2 regions of the Lysobacter sp. Soil_N_23 genome follow, and region 2 is predicted to be linked to the other one. Evidence: riboswitches for the same ligand, from Rfam matches in the RefSeq annotation. Region 2 holds a riboswitch; the other holds the start of a gene.
The links. Region 2 has a riboswitch for cobalamin ahead of btuB (TonB-dependent vitamin B12 receptor). Riboswitches for the same ligand answer to the same signal wherever they lie in the genome.
Positions count from the first base shown of each region.

Region 1 (4,409 bases), on a different contig from region 2:
GGTACATCTCGTAGAACTGCGGGTAGCGCATTGGCCGCAGGGTGAGGTCGAAGCCGGGGTCGAGCAGGCGGGTGTCGGACATGGTGTTGCCTCGGTGGACCTTGCCCTTCAGGGGCGGGCGACGCTGCGTTCCGCGAGGGGAGGGAGGCAGTTCGCGCGTCGCACGCCGGCTGAAGGGAAGGTTTTCTTGTGGGTTCCCTTCTCCCGCTGGCGGGAGAAGGTGCCCGAAGGGCGGATGAGGGCGCTCTTCGCGGTGCGGGTGGAGCTGCCCTCACCCCAACCCCTCTCCCGCAAGCGGGAGAGGGGCTACGTCGGAGGGTTACTGACAGGCTTCGCAGCTTTCCGGGTTCTCCAGCGAGCACGCCACCGCTTCGACCGCGCTGTACTCCGGCTTGGCCGCCTCGACTACGCCGCTGACGGTGGCCTTGGCGATCTTCGTCGCCGGACGCGAGCGCAGGTAGTAGGTGGTCTTGAGCCCCTTCTTCCACGCGTACATGTACATCGACGACAGCTGGCCGATGTTCGGGCTCTCGATGAACAGGTTCAGCGACTGGCTCTGGTCGATGAAGGCACCACGGTCGGCGGCCATGTCGATCAGCGAACGCATCGGCAGTTCCCACGCGGTGCGATAGACCGCGCGCAGCGACTCGGGAATCTGCGTGATGCCCTGGATCGAACCTTCGGCCATCTTGATGCGGTCGCGCAGCTCCGGCGTCCACAGGCCGAGCGTCTTGAGCTCCTCGGCGAGGTAGCGGTTGACGACGAGGAAGTCGCCCGACAGCGTCTCGCGCTTGAACAGGTTCGACACCTGCGGCTCGATGCACTCGTAGCAGCCGGCGATCGAGGCGATGGTCGCGGTAGGCGCGATCGCGATCAGCAGCGAGTTGCGCAGGCCGTGTTCGGCGATGCGGGCACGCAGGCTGTCCCAGCCGTGGGCCTCGGACGGCGTCACGCCCCAGGCTTCGAACTGCAGCTCGCCCTGCGACGCGCGCGTGTCGGCAAAAGAAGGATGACGACCGCGTTCCATCGCCAGCTCGTTCGAGGCGGACAGCGCATGGAAATACACCGCTTCGGCAATCTGCTTCGACAGCGCCCGCGCCTGCTCGGAATCGAACGGCATGCGCAGCTTGAAGAATACGTCCTGCAGGCCCATCACGCCGAGGCCGACCGGGCGCCACTTGAGGTTGGCGCGGCGCGCAGTCTCGATCGGGTAGAAGTTGAGGTCGATCACGCGGTCGAGCTGGCGCACGGCAAGGCGCACGGTTTCTGCGAGCTTCTCGAAATCGAAGCGACCGTCTTCGCCGTGCACCGGGCCTTCGGCGAACAGCTTGACGTGGTGCGACAGGTTGATCGACCCCAGGTTGCACACCGCGGTCTCGTCCTGCGAAGTGACTTCCAGGATCTCGGTGCACAGGTTCGACAGGTGCACCACGTTGCCTTCGCGCAGGGTCTGGTTGCAGGCGCGGTTGGACTTGTCCTTGAAGTTCATCCAGCCGTTGCCGGTCTGCGCCAGCGTCCGCACCATGCGGCTGTACAGCTCGCGTGCCTTGACCTGGCGCGCCGCCAGACCGGCCACTTCGGCGGCGTGGTAGGCACGGTCGAAGGCCTCGCCCCACAGGTCGGTCAGCTGCGGCACCTTGGCCGGGTCGAACAGCGACCAGTCGCCATCGGCCTCGACGCGGCGCATGAACTCGTCGGGGATCCAGTTGGCCAGGTTGAGGTTGTGCGTGCGCCGCGCTTCGTCGCCGGTGTTGTCGCGCAGTTCCAGGAACTCCTCGACGTCGGCGTGCCACGGTTCCAGGTACACGCAGGCCGCGCCCTTGCGCTTGCCGCCTTGATTCACCGCGGCGACCGAGGCATCGAGCGTCTTCAGCCACGGCACGATGCCGTTGCTCAGGCCGTTGGTCGACCGGATCAGCGAGCCGCGCGAACGGATGCGGGTATAGCTCAGGCCGATGCCGCCGCTGAACTTGCTCAGCTTGGCGACGTCCATGTAGCGCTTGTAGATGCTCTCCAGCGAGTCTTCCGGCGAGTCGAGCAGGAAGCAGCTCGACAGCTGCTCGTGCGTGGTGCCGGAGTTGAACAGCGTCGGCGAGCTGGGGATGTAGTCCAACTGCGCCATGCGCCGGTACAGCGCCAGCGCGTCGCTGACGTCCTCGCTCAGTGCGCAGGCGATGCGCAGGAAGAACTGCTGCGGCGTCTCGATCACCGTGCGCGCGGTCGGGTGGCGCAGCAGGTAGCGGTCGTAGAGCGTGCGCAGGCCGAAGTAGTCGAAGCGCTGGTTGAGGCTCGGGTCGATCGCGTCGTTGAGCTTGCGCGCGTTGGCCTGGACGAAGCTCAGCAGACGCTCGTTGATCAGGCCCAGGTCGAAGCCGCGCTGCACAGACTGCGAGAACGCGTGGATCTCGATGCCGGCGACTTCCTTCTCGATCACGCCGGCGAGCAGGCGTGCGGCGAGGCGGCCGTACTCGGGTTCTTCGGCAGTGAGCAGGGCAGCGGTGCGGATCGACAGTTCGTCGAGCTCGCGCGTGGTCGCGCCGTCATAGAGGCCGGAGATGGTGCGGGTGGCCACGCGCATCGGATCGACGGCGAACAGGCCTTCGCAGTTGCGCGTCACCGCGCGCACGATCTTGTTGAGATCGACCGGGTCGCGGCGGCCGTTGCGCTTGGTCACCGTCATGGTGAGGTTGGCGGCTGGCGGGGTCAGGGTGAAGCCGGCGGGCTCAGACAGCGCAGAGCCGGCCTGCGCGGAAGACGCTGCTGGAAGGTTGGCTGCGGGCTTGCTCACGGCAGGCGCGTCGGTGGTGGTGGTCATGGCGATGGCTCCGGTGCGTGGGCGCACGGCTCGTCGTCCTTCCCTCGAAGGGCGGCGTGGCGCGGGATTCGGAGATTGCGGTTGCGGCGTCGCGCAGGCCGAGACGGGCCTGTGGTGGCGAGCGCGTTCTTTGACAGCAAACGGGCGCCACCGTGCGACACCGACCGTCTTCCCTCCGAAGACTCGCTGGCCGGTCACCGCGCGGTGTGCAACGCGCGGCTGTCGGCAGGTCTTCGGGCTCTGGACGAGAGGACCGGGCGTGTGCCGCTGGTGCCTCACCTACTGACCGTCGCTTCCCAGGCCCATGCCCAGTGCCATGACGGCGTTCGTTTCCACTACCGCTGCGGGGCAGCGCCGGAGTTGGCCGCTCGATTCTGAGCGTGGCCGCACCGGACTTCCCTTTTAAGCCGACCGCGAGGTCGGCACCGACGGCCACAACATAGTGGGGGTTGGGGGATACGTCAACGCTAAATGTTGTGGATAAGTTGTGAGCGAGTGGTGGCGTGGATTTGCCGTGCGGGGGCATCGAAGGGACAATGCGTGGCTTGCCGATGCGGTTTTGATTGTGTCGCGGCTGCTCGGAAACCCATCCCCACCCAACCCTCCCCTTGAAGGGGAGGGCTCAAGAGGCCAATGCCCCATGTCCATCGTCCGCATGTCCGACCTCGACCTCGCCGGCAAGCGCGTGCTGATCCGCGAAGACCTCAACGTGCCCATCGACGACGGTCGCATCACCTCCGAGCAGCGCATCACCGCGGCCGTGCCGACGATGAAGCTGGCGCTGGAGAAGGGCGCTGCGGTGATGGTCACCTCGCACCTGGGGCGGCCGAAGGAAGGCGTGTGGAGTGAGGCCGACTCGCTCGCGCCGGTCGCAAAGCGACTGTCGGAGCTGCTCGGCATCGACGTGCCGCTGGTCAAGGACTGGGTCGACGGCGTCGACGTCGCCCCGGGCCAGCTGGTACTGCTCGAGAACTGCCGCATGAATGTCGGTGAAGGCAAGGACGACGAGGCGCTGTCGAAGAAGTACGCCGCGCTGTGCGACGTCTACGTCATGGACGCGTTCGGTACCGCCCATCGCGCGCAGGCCTCCACGCACGGCGCGATCCGTTTCGCCAAGGTCGCCGCTGGCGGCCCGCTGCTGATGGCCGAGCTCGATGCGCTGGCAAAAGCGCTCGACAACCCGGCGCGACCGCTGCTGGCGATCGTCGCCGGCTCCAAGGTGTCGACCAAGCTTGAGCTGCTGTCGTCGCTGGTCGGCAAGGTCGACCAGCTGATCGTCGGTGGCGGCATCGCCAACACCTTCATCGCCGCGATGGGTCACGGCGTCGGCAAGTCGCTGGTCGAGAAGGACCTGATCGACACCGCGAAGAAGATCATGGCCGACGCCAAGGCGCGCGGCGCCGACATCCCGGTGCCGACCGATGTCGTGGTCGCGCCGGCTTTCGCCGCCGATGCGCCGGCCACGGTCAAGGCCGTCGACGCCGTCGGTGCCGACGACATGATCCTCGACATCGGCCCGGACACCGCTGCGCGCTACGCCGAGCTGATCAAGGCCGCCGGCACCGTGGTCTGGAACGGCCCGGTCGGCGTGTTC
Region 1 covers NZ_JBDGKY010000015.1:64,845-69,253, forward strand. The annotation lists gene AC3A3X_RS12420 (ribonucleotide-diphosphate reductase subunit beta) at 1-82, opposite strand, end outside; gene AC3A3X_RS12425 (ribonucleoside-diphosphate reductase subunit alpha) at 320-2,680, opposite strand; cobalamin riboswitch at 3,023-3,260, opposite strand; gene AC3A3X_RS12430 (phosphoglycerate kinase) at 3,456-4,409, shown strand, end outside.
Region 1: it holds a riboswitch for cobalamin, as region 2 does, so the genes downstream of both, AC3A3X_RS12425 (ribonucleoside-diphosphate reductase subunit alpha) here and btuB (TonB-dependent vitamin B12 receptor) in region 2, are expected to answer to the same signal.

Region 2 (4,409 bases):
AGCCGTGGTAAGGGCAGCGCAGGTTCTGCGCACAGCCCGACGGCTCGGTCATCACCGCCGCGGCATGGTGGCGGCAGACGTTGAAGAAGCCGCGCAGCTCGCCGTCGCTGCCGCGCACGACCAGGATGGGCTCCCCGGCGATCTCGCAGGTGACGTACTGCCCGGGCTCGCGCAACTGGTCCAGGCGCCCGGCCATCTGCCACGAACGCGAGAACGTCGTGCGCTTCTCGCGCTCGCCGATGCGCTCGTCGACGTACCAGGAGGCAGGAATGGTCGAGGCCTCCGCCAGCGGCAAGGTCGGGTCGTACTGGCCCAGCAGATCTGCTACGGATGAATTCATTCGCCTCGCCCTGATGCTTCCCCACGGCAAGATTTGCCCGCGACGACGATGGTGTCAATGCGTCTGCCGCAGCCCGGAGGTGCCCGGGCCGCCCCGTAGGAGCGAGCTTGCTCGCGACCCACCGTTACCGGCGCCGGTGACGGCTGATCGCGAGCAAGCTCGCTCCTACAGGAAACAAAAAAGGCCCGGCATTGCCGGGCCTTTCTGTGGATCGAAGCGACGCCTCAGTTCACCGGCGCATAGCGCAGCGTCAGGAACCACTCGCGGCCTGGCTGGTTGTAGAACGCCACAGTCTCGTAATCGCGGTCGAACACGTTCGCCACGCGCGCCTGCAGGGTCAGGTCGCGGGTGAGGGCGTACTCGGCGCGCAGGTCGAGGGTGCCGTAGCCGCCGAGGCGGCGGGTGTTGGCGACGTCATCAAAACGCGAACCTTCGCCGACGGCGGTCAGGCCGATGCGGAACGCACCGAAGGCGCGGTCGACGTCGAGGCGGGCGCTGTTCCTGGCACGACGGGCCAGGTCGTTGCCCTCGTAGAAGCCGCGGCGGTTCTCGCTGTCGAGGTAGCTGATCGCGCCGTTGATGGTCCAGTCGGCGATGGTGGCATCCGCCGACAGCTCGGCACCCTGCATGCGCGCGCTCTCGACGTTGTTGGGCAGGTTGATCGCGGCATCGAAGGCGATCAGGTCGTCGACGTCGGTGCTGAAGGTGTCGAGGTGGACGTTGAAGCCGTCACCCAGGTAGGCCAGGCCGAGTTCCCAGGTCTCGGAGTCCTCGGGACGCAGGTTGGGGTTGCCGAAGAACGGGTAGTACAGCTCGTTGAAGGTCGGTGCCTTGAACGCGCTGCCGTAGCCGGCGGTGACGCGCCAGTTGTCGGCGAACACCAGGCCCCAGGCCGCGCCGCCGGTGGTGTGGCCGCCGAACTGCTCGTTGTCGTCACGGCGCACGCTGGCCTCGAGCGACTGCGCGCCGAACTTGCCCTGGTACTGCACGAACGCGGCCTTGTTGTCGCGCTCGTCCTCGTCGTACTGCGTGGTGCTCTCGACGCTGTCGTTGAGCCAGTCCAGGCCGACGCTGAGCAACTGGTTGGTGGCAACGCCGAAGTCGCCTTGCAGCGTGGCGCTGTCGCGGTCGGTGCTGAAGAAGTCGAGGTAGGTGTCGCCGAGGAAGTTGTCGGACGAGTCGACGTTGCGGCCCGCGGTCAGGTGGACGTCGACGCGGTCGGACGGGTGCCAGCGCAGCTTGCCGCCGATGACCTGCTGGACGGTTTCGGCGCGGTCGGTGAAGTCGCCGTCGAACTCGTTGTCGCCTTCGTTGCGCAGGGCGTGGCCTTCCAGGCTCCACTGCTCGGTCAGGTTGATGCCACCGCGCAGCGACAGTGCGTCCTTTTCGTAACCATCGCGGTCGGGCTGCGAGTCCATGGCGATGAAGCAGCCGGCACCGTCGAACGTGGTCGGGTCGAAGAAGCCGTTGCAGGCGTTGATGCCGCTGGTGCGGGTGTGCTGGTAGTCGGCACCGAACCAGCCGCGGTCATTGCCGCCGCCGAAACCGACGCCGTAACCGAGGGTGTCGTTGCTGCCGCCGTCGAAGCGCACGCGCGGGGCGAAGGCGTGCTTGTCGCGACGCGTGAACACCTGGATCACGCCGCCGATGGCGTCGGCGCCGTACAGGCTCGAACGCGGGCCGCGGACGATCTCGACGCGGTCGATCATTTCGATCGGCAGGTCCTGGAATGCGGTCAGGCCCGAGGTCGCCGAGCCGACGCGGATGCCGTCGACCAGCACCAGCACGTGGTCGGATTCGGCGCCGCGCAGGAACAGCGTGGTGAGCTTGCCGTTGCCGCCCTGGTTGGACATCGAGATGCCGGCGCGGCCGCGCAGCAGGTCGGGCAGCGAGCGTGCCTGGCTGTGGCGGATCTGTTCGGCGTCGATGACTTCCACCGGTGCCAGCGCATCGTTGACGCTGATCGCGGTGCGGTTGGCGGTGACAATGACCTGGTCGAGGTCGGTCGGGTCGGTGGCGCCAGCGGTGTCCTGCGCGTGGGCGACCGCGGGTGCGGCGAGCAGGCACGCGACGGCGAGGGACAGAGTACGCAATTGCATCGATGATTCTCCAACGCACGGCTCGGGCCGTGACGGGCAACTGGGGAAGTCGCGAAAGGAGAGTGCACGAGGCTGCGGTGTGGGCGCACGGCGCCAACGTCGCCGCCGCGATGCCCTCCGCATCGCAACCAGGGGTGGGCAGCGCCGGTGAAGGCGCGTGACCCTGCTTCCAGGCCGGTCTCCGGACTCGCGAGTGGAGGCTTGTGCTCTCCGGCGCCGCGCCTTCCCGTGACATGCACAGTGGCGGATGCAGCGCTTGTACTCGCTTACCGTTGCGGGGGCAGTGCCGGAATGGTCCCTGCGGGGACGTCACCGGCTTCCCGTTTCAACCCGTCGGCAGGACGCCGCCGGGTCACCTCGAAGCGGGGCGCAGTCTACGCGATTAGCAGGTCGCTGCCCAAATGAGCCCGGCGCCGCCATCCGGGGCCCTCACCGTCATCACCACCCTCACCGTCATGAGCACCTCACCGTCATCCCCGCGAAGGCGGGGACCTAGTGACGTTGTCTTTGACGTTGTCGCGGCAGGCAGAGCAAATGGGTCCCGGCTTTCGCCGGGACGACGTGAGGTGGCGGAAGGCGTGATGGCCTGGGTCCCGGCGTTCGCCGGGATGACGGTAACCGACGGCAAAACCCTCAGTCCCGGTCTGCCGGCTCGTCCAGCAGCGACGGCATCGCCATCGTTTCCTCGGCGACCTGGGTCGTCGTCACCGGGCCTGCCGGCGGGCGGTAGCGCGGCGGCGGCAGCAGGGCGATGGCCGCTTCGGTGGCGGCGATCAGTTCGCTGCGGCGTTCGTCGGAGATCTCCTGCCAATGGCAGTCCTGCAGCGCGCCTTCGATGGCGTACAGCAGGTTCAGCGTCGGCTTGAAGCCGGCGCGCTTGACCCGCATGAACGCCTCGACCGTGCCGATCGCGGTCAGGTCCTCGCGCGAGCGCAGTCCTACCTGGCGCAACCAGGCCGCCGACTTGGGGCCGATGTTGCGCAGCTTGTCTGCGCCTTTTTCCCCGCCCTTACCGATAGTCATGCCAGCGACTCCACGAAAGCCTGGGCAATCGCTTCCAGGCCGCGCTGGTCGTCGGCGTCGAAGCGGTCGAAGTGCGGGCTGTCCAGATCGAACACGCCGATCAGCTGGCCATCCCCCCCCACAAGTGGCACGACCAGTTCAGAGTTAGACGCAGAATCGCAGGCAATGTGGCCAGGGAAGGCGTGGACGTCGGCGATCCGCTGGGTCTGGCGGGTGGTCGCGGCGGCCCCGCAGACGCCCTTGTCGAGCGGAATCCGGATGCAGGCCGGCAGCCCCTGGAACGGGCCGACCACCAGTTCGGTGCCATCGAACAGATAGAAACCGACCCAGTTCAGGCCCGGCAGGGAGTGGTAGACCAGGGCCGACAGGTTGGCGGCATTGGCTACGCGGTCGCGTTCGCCGTGCACCAGCGCCCGCGCCTGCTCGAGCAACTGTGCGTACTGTTCGGGCTTGGGCCCGCTTAGACTTTCGCTGGTGAACATAAATGCCTCTTTCCCGCAGTCTACCAGCGTGTGGCCCTCGAGCTTGGGATGGGCGGTCCGGCGATGAACAGGCGTGATGGCGGTGCCGGCTGGTTCGTCACCGGCACCGACACCGGCATCGGCAAATCACTGGCCACTGCGACCTTGCTGCACGCGCTGCGCGCACGCGGCCTGCGTGCGGTCGGCATGAAGCCGCTCGCCAGCGGCTGCGAGGTCACCGCCGACGGTCTGCGCAATGAAGATGCGCTGCTGCTGCAGGCGGCCAGCGAGCCGCGCCCGGCCTATGACGACGTCAATCCCTATGCACTGCTGCAGCCGCTGGCACCGGAACTGGCCGCAGCCGATGCCGGCGTGACGGTGCAGCTGCAGCCGATCCTGGAGGCGTATGCACGCCTGTCGGCGATGACCGATGCGGTAGTGGTGGAAGGCGTGGGTGGCTGGGCTGCACCGCTGTCGGCCGACCTC
Region 2 covers NZ_JBDGKY010000007.1:124,569-128,977, reverse strand. The annotation lists gene AC3A3X_RS07810 (aromatic ring-hydroxylating oxygenase subunit alpha) at 1-340, opposite strand, end outside; gene btuB (TonB-dependent vitamin B12 receptor) at 565-2,439, opposite strand; cobalamin riboswitch at 2,595-2,814, opposite strand; gene AC3A3X_RS07800 (TfoX/Sxy family protein) at 3,073-3,462, opposite strand; gene AC3A3X_RS07795 (GAF domain-containing protein) at 3,459-3,944, opposite strand; gene bioD (dethiobiotin synthase) at 4,008-4,409, shown strand, end outside.